Regions from separate parts of the Psychrobacillus sp. FSL H8-0510 genome, predicted to be linked through region 3. Evidence: a T-box and tRNA genes for the amino acid it is inferred to sense, from the RefSeq annotation. Region 3 holds a T-box; the other regions hold tRNA genes.
The links. The T-box of region 3 lies ahead of alaS (alanine--tRNA ligase). A T-box ahead of a tRNA ligase gene usually reads a tRNA of that ligase, here a tRNA-Ala.

Region 1: it encodes a tRNA-Ala, which carries the amino acid that the T-box ahead of alaS (alanine--tRNA ligase) is inferred to sense. The anticodon was not compared.
Region 2: it encodes a tRNA-Ala, which carries the amino acid that the T-box ahead of alaS (alanine--tRNA ligase) is inferred to sense. The anticodon was not compared.

The regions. Positions count from the first base shown of each region.
Region 1 is NZ_JBBOYZ010000001.1:2,608,673-2,611,913, reverse strand. It holds rRNA gene MHI40_RS13275 (23S ribosomal RNA) at 1-732, shown strand, start outside; rRNA gene rrf (5S ribosomal RNA) at 854-969, shown strand; tRNA gene MHI40_RS13265 (tRNA-Val) at 995-1,070, shown strand; tRNA gene MHI40_RS13260 (tRNA-Thr) at 1,084-1,159, shown strand; tRNA gene MHI40_RS13255 (tRNA-Lys) at 1,166-1,238, shown strand; tRNA gene MHI40_RS13250 (tRNA-Leu) at 1,263-1,347, shown strand; tRNA gene MHI40_RS13245 (tRNA-Gly) at 1,365-1,439, shown strand; tRNA gene MHI40_RS13240 (tRNA-Leu) at 1,455-1,543, shown strand; tRNA gene MHI40_RS13235 (tRNA-Arg) at 1,559-1,635, shown strand; tRNA gene MHI40_RS13230 (tRNA-Pro) at 1,641-1,717, shown strand; tRNA gene MHI40_RS13225 (tRNA-Ala) at 1,730-1,805, shown strand; tRNA gene MHI40_RS13220 (tRNA-Met) at 1,831-1,904, shown strand; tRNA gene MHI40_RS13215 (tRNA-Ile) at 1,911-1,987, shown strand; tRNA gene MHI40_RS13210 (tRNA-Ser) at 1,998-2,090, shown strand; tRNA gene MHI40_RS13205 (tRNA-Met) at 2,143-2,217, shown strand; tRNA gene MHI40_RS13200 (tRNA-Asp) at 2,221-2,296, shown strand; tRNA gene MHI40_RS13195 (tRNA-Phe) at 2,371-2,446, shown strand; tRNA gene MHI40_RS13190 (tRNA-Gly) at 2,453-2,526, shown strand; tRNA gene MHI40_RS13185 (tRNA-Ile) at 2,534-2,610, shown strand; tRNA gene MHI40_RS13180 (tRNA-Asn) at 2,615-2,689, shown strand; tRNA gene MHI40_RS13175 (tRNA-Ser) at 2,695-2,785, shown strand; tRNA gene MHI40_RS13170 (tRNA-Glu) at 2,792-2,863, shown strand; gene MHI40_RS13165 (hypothetical protein) at 3,073-3,241, shown strand, end outside.
Region 2 is NZ_JBBOYZ010000002.1:95,487-98,727, reverse strand. It holds gene MHI40_RS20300 (hypothetical protein) at 1-124, shown strand, start outside; tRNA gene MHI40_RS20295 (tRNA-Cys) at 193-269, shown strand; tRNA gene MHI40_RS20290 (tRNA-Gln) at 275-349, shown strand; tRNA gene MHI40_RS20285 (tRNA-Asp) at 357-431, shown strand; tRNA gene MHI40_RS20280 (tRNA-Pro) at 438-515, shown strand; tRNA gene MHI40_RS20275 (tRNA-Tyr) at 521-605, shown strand; tRNA gene MHI40_RS20270 (tRNA-Leu) at 623-707, shown strand; tRNA gene MHI40_RS20265 (tRNA-Glu) at 788-862, shown strand; tRNA gene MHI40_RS20260 (tRNA-Leu) at 869-953, shown strand; tRNA gene MHI40_RS20255 (tRNA-Thr) at 959-1,030, shown strand; tRNA gene MHI40_RS20250 (tRNA-Lys) at 1,116-1,187, shown strand; tRNA gene MHI40_RS20245 (tRNA-Gly) at 1,196-1,270, shown strand; gene MHI40_RS20240 (hypothetical protein) at 1,241-1,534, shown strand; tRNA gene MHI40_RS20235 (tRNA-Arg) at 1,543-1,616, shown strand; tRNA gene MHI40_RS20230 (tRNA-Ile) at 1,701-1,775, shown strand; tRNA gene MHI40_RS20225 (tRNA-Pro) at 1,782-1,859, shown strand; tRNA gene MHI40_RS20220 (tRNA-Ala) at 1,863-1,937, shown strand; tRNA gene MHI40_RS20215 (tRNA-Ser) at 1,959-2,050, shown strand; tRNA gene MHI40_RS20210 (tRNA-Ser) at 2,055-2,146, shown strand; tRNA gene MHI40_RS20205 (tRNA-Ser) at 2,152-2,241, shown strand; tRNA gene MHI40_RS20200 (tRNA-Asp) at 2,247-2,321, shown strand; tRNA gene MHI40_RS20195 (tRNA-Leu) at 2,339-2,424, shown strand; tRNA gene MHI40_RS20190 (tRNA-Arg) at 2,429-2,505, shown strand; tRNA gene MHI40_RS20185 (tRNA-Val) at 2,584-2,659, shown strand; gene MHI40_RS20180 (ATP-grasp domain-containing protein) at 2,695-3,241, shown strand, end outside.
Region 3 is NZ_JBBOYZ010000001.1:2,299,945-2,303,185, reverse strand. It holds gene recD2 (SF1B family DNA helicase RecD2) at 1-960, shown strand, start outside; T-box leader at 997-1,210, shown strand; gene alaS (alanine--tRNA ligase) at 1,444-3,241, shown strand, end outside.

The DNA of each region.
Region 1 (3,241 bases), 310 kb from region 3:
GGGATACTGCCCTGGTTGTATTGAAATTCTAACCCATACCCGTAACCCGGGTAGGAGACAGTGTCAGGCGGGTAGTTTGACTGGGGCGGTCGCCTCCTAAAGTGTAACGGAGGCGCCCAAAGGTTCCCTCAGAATGGTTGGAAATCATTCGAAGAGTGTAAAGGCAGAAGGGAGCTTGACTGCGAGACCTACAAGTCGAGCAGGGTCGAAAGACGGGCTTAGTGATCCGGTGGTTCCGCATGGAAGGGCCATCGCTCAACGGATAAAAGCTACCCCGGGGATAACAGGCTTATCTCCCCCAAGAGTCCACATCGACGGGGAGGTTTGGCACCTCGATGTCGGCTCATCGCATCCTGGGGCTGTAGTCGGTCCCAAGGGTTGGGCTGTTCGCCCATTAAAGCGGTACGCGAGCTGGGTTCAGAACGTCGTGAGACAGTTCGGTCCCTATCCGTCGTGGGCGTAGGAAATTTGAGAGGAGCTGTCCTTAGTACGAGAGGACCGGGATGGACACACCGCTGGTGTACCAGTTGTTCTGCCAAGAGCATCGCTGGGTAGCTATGTGTGGACGGGATAAGTGCTGAAAGCATCTAAGCACGAAGCCCCCCTCAAGATGAGATTTCCCATTACGCAAGTAAGTAAGATCCCTCAAAGACGATGAGGTAGATAGGTTCGGGGTGGAAGCGTGGCGACACGTGCAGCTGACGAATACTAATCGATCGAGGACTTAACCAAATTTGTTTAACGTAACAATGTCGTTTATCCAGTTTTGAAAGAATAAAATTTTTTTAAAATAACTCTTGTAATATTCTACAGAGTTGGTATAATAAAACTTGTCTTTCAATAATTATTCAAGTCTAGTGATGATGGCGAAGAGGTCACACCCGTTCCCATACCGAACACGGAAGTTAAGCTCTTCAGCGCCGATGGTAGTTGGGGGGTTCCCCCTGTGAGAGTAGGACGTCGCTGGGCTTGCAATAAATACATAACTTACCCAGGAGGATTAGCTCAGCTGGGAGAGCATCTGCCTTACAAGCAGAGGGTCGGCGGTTCGAGCCCGTCATCCTCCACCATATATTTACTCCTGCCGGAGTAGCTCAACTGGTAGAGCAACTGACTTGTAATCAGTAGGTTGAGGGTTCAAGTCCTTTCTCCGGCACCATTTTCCGAGCCATTAGCTCAGTTGGTAGAGCATCTGACTTTTAATCAGAGGGTCGTAGGTTCGAATCCTACATGGCTCATCACTTTTTCAGTGAATTATGTATGCGGGTGTGGCGGAACTGGCAGACGCACTAGACTTAGGATCTAGCGCCGCAAGGCGTGGGGGTTCGACTCCCTTCACCCGCACCATTTAATTTAATAACCGAGCGGAAGTAGTTCAGTGGTAGAACACCACCTTGCCAAGGTGGGGGTCGCGAGTTCGAACCTCGTCTTCCGCTCCAAAGATTCACTAAAGTGCCGGGGTGGCGGAACTGGCAGACGCACAGGACTTAAAATCCTGCGGTAGGTGACTACCGTACCGGTTCGATTCCGGTCCTCGGCACCACTTTTTTGAAACATTGCGCTCGTAGCTCAATTGGATAGAGCACTTGACTACGAATCAAGAGGTTGCAGGTTCGAGTCCTGCCGAGCGCACCATATAACGGGAAGTAGCTCAGCTTGGTAGAGCACTTGGTTTGGGACCAAGGGGTCGCAGGTTCGAATCCTGTCTTCCCGACCAGTTATTATTTATGGGGCCTTAGCTCAGCTGGGAGAGCGCCTGCCTTGCACGCAGGAGGTCAGCGGTTCGATCCCGCTAGGCTCCACCATTTATAAAATTAGTTTGAAAATCATGGCGGTGTAGCTCAGTTGGCTAGAGCACTCGGTTCATACCCGAAAGGTCGTGGGTTCGACTCCCTCTGCCGCCATCTTAAGGACCTTTAGCTCAGTTGGTTAGAGCAGACGGCTCATAACCGTCCGGTCGCAGGTTCGAGTCCTGCAAGGTCCACCAACAATGTCTTGGAGGAATACCCAAGTTCGGCTGAAGGGATCGGTCTTGAAAACCGACAGGCGGGTCATACCGCGCGGGGGTTCGAATCCCTCTTCCTCCTCCATTTTTATCTTATTGTTTGTGGAAGTAATAATAATCCTTAAGTATTTTATTGTCGCGGGGTGGAGCAGTGGTAGCTCGTCGGGCTCATAACCCGAAGGTCGCAGGTTCAAATCCTGTCCCCGCAACCAAATGGTCCCGTGGTGTAGCGGTTAACATGCCTGCCTGTCACGCAGGAGATCGCCGGTTCGATCCCGGTCGGGACCGCCATTTATTTAATAATATTAATACATATCAATTGTAAATATAGCCTAAACAATTAGCTTTTATTTTAAGATTGAAGAGGCTCAGTAGCTCAGTCGGTAGAGCAAAGGACTGAAAATCCTTGTGTCGGCGGTTCGATTCCGTCCTGAGCCACCATTTAATGCGGGTGTAGTTTAGTGGTAAAACCTCAGCCTTCCAAGCTGATGATGAGAGTTCGATTCTCTTCACCCGCTCCAAAATAATGGGCCTATAGCTCAGCTGGTTAGAGCGCACGCCTGATAAGCGTGAGGTCGATGGTTCGAGTCCATTTAGGCCCACCATTATTCCGAAGTAGCTCAGTGGTAGAGCAATCGACTGTTAATCGATTGGTCGTAGGTTCGAGTCCTACCTTCGGAGCCATATATGGGGAAGTACTCAAGTGGCTGAAGAGGCGCCCCTGCTAAGGGTGTAGGTCGGGCAACCGGCGCGAGGGTTCAAATCCCTCCTTCTCCGCCATATATTGGCCCCTTGGTCAAGCGGTTAAGACACCGCCCTTTCACGGCGGTAACACGGGTTCGAATCCCGTAGGGGTCATACTCAAAAAAAGGTAACCAATCATTGGTTACCTTTTTTTATGTTTAACTTTTATTTTATTCCTTTCCCTTTTTCTATGTATGGAAAGGTCAGTCAATAGAATGTATACAACATAATGACCAGTGATACCGCATGAATAATGAACCTAAGGTTATATTTATAGTGGTTTTAAAATATGATATAATTTCCAATGAAGGGAGAGGTTATAGTTGTTTCAAAAATTTAGTAAAGTTATGCTCATACTTGTACTAGCGGTAGGCTTCACAAGCTTAGGTAACATGCAAGCAGACGCAGCTACAAACAAAGTTATGTGGGGAAAAACAGAGTTAAAACAAGGGCAAATAGGTAAAGTAACAATTCTTGCAGACACGAATTTAG
Region 2 (3,241 bases), on a different contig from region 3:
GAAAGAATGTTTCAAGGAAAAACGTAAGATGGACGACCGACAGCAAAAGGGCAACCCTTATTTTTCAGGGCACCAATATTTGCACAGGCGAACACATCGCATGTTTTGTCATACCTTCGCATAGGAGGATATAGACACCCTTGAAGCACTCGTCGGGAAACCGAACGGGTGCTTTTTTGTAACATTTTTTTCGGACAGGTAGCCAAGAGGCTCAAGGCGAGAGACTGCAAATCTCTTATTCGCCGGTTCAAATCCGGTCCTGTTCTCCAATTATTCCCCTTTAGCCAAATGGTAAGGCATTCGACTTTGAATCGGAAAAGTCCACGTTCGAATCGTGGAAGGGGAACCAATCACACGGTGCTGTAGATCAATGGTAGATCGCTTCCCTGTCACGGAAGAGGTTGCGGGTTCAAATCCCGTCAGCACCGCCAACATTTCAAGATGTAGCTCAGTTTGGTTAGAGTACTTGGTTTGGAACCAAGGGGTCGCAGGTTCGAGTCCTGCCATCTTGACCATATATGAGGTGTTCGCATAGTGGCAATTGCAAGGGACTGTAAATCCCTCCTCGAAAGAGTACGTTGGTTCGAGTCCAACACACCTCACCATACTTTAGAACAACAATGCGGATATGGTGGAACTGGTATACACGTGCGATTCAGAATCGTATGCCTATGGGCGTGGGAGTTCGACTCTCCCTATCTGCACCAAACTTATAAAAAGAAGGAGTGAGCGACATGCTCGAGACAATAGAAGTAGATGAGATAAGGTTCGGAAGGCAACACAATAAGGCCCAGTGGTGAAATGGTTAACACACTAGACTTTCACTCTAGGATTGCGGGTTCAATCCCCGTCTGGGTCACCAAATAATGCGGATATGGTGGAACTGGTATACACGTGCGATTTAGAATCGTATGCCTTCGGGCGTGGGAGTTCGACTCTCCCTATCTGCACCAAACATGCTCGTTTAGTTCAGCGGAAGAATGCCTGTTTTGTAATCAGGATGTCGGGGGTTCAAATCCCTCAACGAGCTTAGCTTCATCAATACAAAAAGAATAGGAAGTGAGAACGATGAAGAGTGATAAGAGTGACAAGAAAATCAGCAAGCAATCAAATCCGCCTTCGTAGCTCAACGGTAGAGCAAGGTACTTTTAATACCGAGGTTGTAGGTTCAAATCCTATCGAGGGCATTTCATTTGTGGTCATGGTCTAATGGCAAAGACGACTGCCTTCCAAGCAGTAGATGTGGGTTCGATTCCCACTGGTTGCACCAATTAAACACAAGAAGGGATCTGATGTAGATGGGAGCAAGACAGAAGTACTACTAATTGACTACAAACAACTAATCGATTTTACAGACTCGATGCAGAAGAACAACTTTAAATTCGTTCACCAGTACATTCAAAAACGAGTGAAGAAACAAAAAGAAGGATGGGAAGAGGAATGTGAAAGCTTCCTGAAGGATGCAATAGAGTTGCAAGAGAGATTGAACCAGTATAGAAAAGATTACCTTAAACGGTTCGGTAGTGAACTATAACCATATTTGCCCTTGTAGCTCAGTAGGATAGAGCAACCGATTTCTAATCGATGAGTCAAGAGTTCGAGTCTCTTCTTGGGCGTTTTATTAATGCGGTAACAGGTGTACATTTGCTCTCATAAGGCAGATTGTGTAGGTTCGATTCCTACTACTGCAACCAATCTATACATCCTTAGCTCAGTGGTAGAGCGTTCGGCTGATAACCGAGAAGTCAGGAGTTCAAATCTCTTAGGATGTACCAATATTTCAAGATGTAGCTCAGTTTGGCCAGAGTACTTGGTTTGGATCCAAGGGGTCGCAGGTTCGAGTCCTGCCATCTTGACCAAATGGGATTATAGCTCAATTGGAAGAGCAACTGCCTTGCACGCAGTAGGAAGGGGTTCGAGTCCCCTTAGTTCCACCATTTTCAAAAGAATAAAGTTACGGGTAGTTGGCTGAGTGGCTGAAGGCACCGCACTGCTAATGCGGAAGAGGGGTAAAATACTCTCACAGGTTCGACTCCTGTACTACCCGCCATAACGGAGATGTGGCAGAGCTTGGTTTATTGCGTCGGTCTCGAAAACCGAAGGGCATGGAAGTGTCCCGTGAGTTCGAATCTCACCATCTCCTCCATATTTGGAAACGTGGCCGAGAGGCTGAAGGCGTCGGTCTTGAAAACCGAAGGGCGTGTAAGCGTTCCAGGGGTTCGAATCCCCTCGTTTCCTCCAATAATGACTCCGTGGTGTAACGGTTGCACGCCCGCCTGTCTAGCGGAAAGTTGCGGGTTCAAATCCCGTCGGGGTCGCCATATTAAGTATTTATTTTGCGGGTGTGATGGAACTGGTAGACATAGCGGACTTAAAATCCGCTGCTCTTGTAGCGTGTGGGTTCGACTCCCGCCATCCGTACCAAAATAACCACGTAGCTCAATGGATGGAGCATCTGACTACGAATCAGAAGGATTGCAGGTTCAAGTCCTGCCGTGGTTGCCATAGGGGTATAGTTTAATGGCAAAATGACGGCCTCCAAAACCGACGATGTAGGTTCGATTCCTGCTATCCCTGCCAAACGTTTGCTTAGCTCAACTGGGAGAGTACCTGTTTTACAAGCAGGTGGTTGGGGGTTCAAGTCCCTCAGCAGACACCATTAAAGTAAATGAAATTTCGAAAAAAAGATAAGGAGTGAGCAAGTTGAAATGGTTAGTACAAGAATTTCTAAACAATAGTTCGAATGTGGAAAGAGTCATAACTGCTTTAGAAATGAGTTCTACTGCTTATTTAATAGTACGACTGAACAAAGATTATAGTTTAACTGTCCTCCATAAAGGTACGAGAATACCTGAAGATAATTCAGCAGATATATTGAAAAAATTTACAAAAAATGAAAACATAATGGTCTACGGTTCAAAACAATTTGCAAACGTTGCACAATCAGAGAATTTTAAGCCAGGTTCTTTCTGGAGCGAAGACTTTGAGTATGAAGTGTTTAAACAAAAAATCGGCAAGGAACTGTTAAACAACGAATTCGTGGTTGGGGAGCTGTCGGGGCTAAAACCTATTTGGGATTCCTTTTTCATCCGACCGACGGGAAACACAAAGTTGTTTACTGGTTTCACCATCACATTAGAAGATTTTCTTTCATGGCAAGAAAGAGAATCTGATGTCAATAGTGCGTATGTGGGACAGACTTTAATGATCTCACCTGTCAAAGAGATAAAAGCCGAATATC
Region 3 (3,241 bases):
GGTCAGGTATTAAAGGATTTACTTGCCTCCAATCGAATCCCTACTGTAGAACTAAAGGATATTTATCGCCAGGCTGAAGGATCATCGATTATAGAACTTGCTCATGAGATGAAACAAGGAACGGTTCCCGCATCCTTATTAGACAAAACAAAGGATCGTTCGTTCATCAAGGCTTCTACAGAGCAAATCCCAAAAGTAGTAGAGCAAGTACTGAAAAGTGCATTATCCAAAGGACTTTCCATTCGAGATATGCAAGTATTAGCTCCTATGTATAGAGGTCCTGCAGGTATTGATGCGCTTAATAAAATGATTCAAGAAATGGTCAACCCAAATACGGATGGAAAACGAAAAGAAATGATTTTTGGGGAAACTATTTATCGTATTGGGGATAAGGTACTTCAACTCGTCAATCAACCAGAAAGTCATGTATTTAATGGCGATATGGGAGAAGTTATTAGTATTTTTAAAGCTGCAGAAACAGTCGAGAAAAAAGAGATGCTAATTGTGTCATTTGATGGTAATGAAGTAACCTATGAAAAAAATGATTTAAATCAGCTGACACTTGCTTATTGCTGCTCCGTTCATAAGTCACAAGGTAGTGAATTTCAAACGGTTATTATGCCTATCACGAGAAGCTATATGAAAATGTTAAGACGAAATTTACTGTATACAGGAATTACGCGCGCTAAAAACTTCCTTATTCTTTGTGGAGACCCAGAAGTATTTAAGTTTGGAGTAGAGCGAACGGATGATCTTCAGCGATTGACTACATTAAAAGATCGTTTAACGCATACAGAAGAAGCAGAACCCGCAGAAGAGAAAGGGTTAAAAAGTGATACTGAAACTAGAGCGAATCAAACAGATTTGACTTATTTAACTGCAGAGAATTATCATGTAGTTGACCCTCTAATAGGGATGAATGGTGTTACTCCGTATCAATTTATGGACACAGACAATTGACACAAGCCCATTTGTTTTTTATAATCAATTGCATATAGTAAAATGTTGACGGAGAAAGTACTAATTGTTATCTGACTAGAAATGGATTCCTTGGCTGAAAGAATTCACTGACCTAACAAATAGGAAAGCTACTCCTGAGTGCAGTTAAAACCTGTCGTATGGCCGCGTTAAGGCTTCTTGAGAGACATAAGTAGAATTATCTACTGTGTAACTAGGGTGGTACCGCGAAACAATAGCTTTCGTCCCTTTTTTAGGGATGAGGGCTTTTTTTATTGTTTTGGTTTTTAGATATCACTTGTGAAGTGATTGGGATTACTCGCGGTCGAAGATAGTTTGCTGGCGAAAAGGGATTTATAAAAAAATTTAATGCTTTCAGTTTTTCGTCTCGAGCGAAAACTACCTTCTAGAGTAGCCGTCTCTTAATGTCAGCATTAAATTAAATCTTTAAAGTTTACTAATACAAATTATTAGGAGGAACTAAACATGAAACAATTAACAGGTGCTCAAATTAGACAAATGTATTTAGACTTTTTTATCGAAAAAGGACATTCCCAGGAACCATCAGCTCCACTTGTACCAATCAATGACCCGTCATTACTATGGATAAATAGTGGTGTAGCAACACTTAAAAAGTATTTTGATGGACGTGTAGTACCTGAAAATCCACGTATTACAAATGCGCAAAAGTCTATTCGTACAAATGATATTGAAAACGTTGGGAAGACAGCAAGACATCATACTTTCTTTGAAATGCTAGGCAACTTTTCTATTGGAGACTACTTTAAAAAAGAAGCGATCCAGTATGCATGGGAGTTTTTAACGGATGCAAAGTGGATGGCATTTGAACCAGAAAAATTATCTATTACGATTCATCCCGAGGACGAAGAAGCATATAATATTTGGAAGGATGAAATTGGAATTCCGGAAGAGAGACTTATTCGTTTGGAAGGGAACTTCTGGGATATTGGGGAAGGTCCAAGTGGTCCGAACTCAGAGATTTTCTATGATCGTGGAGAAAGCTATGGTAATGACCTAAACGATCCTGAATTATATCCAGGTGGAGAGAACGACCGGTATTTAGAGATTTGGAATTTAGTGTTCTCTGAATTCAATCACAATCCAGATAATACGTATACTCCTTTACCAAAACAAAATATTGATACTGGTATGGGCCTAGAACGTATTACAAGCGTAGTACAAGATGTGCCAACAAATTTTGATACTGATTTGTTTATGCCAATTATCCGTCAAACTGAACAGATTTCTGGGAAGTCATATCGTGCAAATGATGTGGATGATACGGCATTCAAAGTAATTGCTGACCATGTTCGTACAGTAGCTTTTGCTATTGGTGACGGTGCATTACCATCCAATGAAGGTAGAGGTTATGTCCTTAGAAGATTACTTCGTAGAGCAGTTCGTTTCGCGAAACAATTAGGGATTGAAAAACCATTCCTACATGAGCTCGTTCCAGTAGTTGGAGAAATTATGCAAGACTTCTACCCAGAAGTAACAGAAAAACAAGATTTCATCATGCGTGTTATGAAAAATGAAGAAGAAAGATTCCATGAAACACTTCATGACGGCCTAGCTATATTGGAAAAGGTTATCGAGGAACAGCAATCAAAAGGGGAATCTTATATCCCAGGAACGACTACTTTCACTCTATACGACACGTACGGTTTCCCAATTGAATTAACGGAAGAATATGCAGAAGAGGCGAATATGACCGTCGACCACGAAGGCTTCAAATCAGAAATGGAAGCACAACGTTCTCGAGCTCGTGCAGCACGTCAAAATGTAGATTCTATGCAGGTACAGTCGGAAGTGTTTAGCAATTTACGTGATGAAAGTGAATTTGTTGGATACGATACGATGAGTGTTGCTACTAAAGTTACTTCGATTGTTCGTGATCAAGTATTAGTCAAATCAGCTCATGAAGGCGAAGAAGTTAAAGTAGTATTAACGCAAACACCTTTCTACGCTGAAAGTGGCGGGCAAATTGCCGATCATGGAGTTATTCAAAATGATACATTTAAAGGATACGTAAAAGATGTGCAAAAAGCTCCTAATGGTCAAAATCTCCACACAGTAGTTATTGAATCAGGAGAAATTATTACAGATGCAGAAGTAATGGCAACTGTAGATAATTCACTTCGTGGACATACGATTAAAAATCATTCTGCTACACATATTTTACATCAGGCGCTAAAAGACGTATTAGGAACGCATGTAAACCAAGCAGGTTCATATGTTGGTCCAGATCGTTTACGTTTTGACT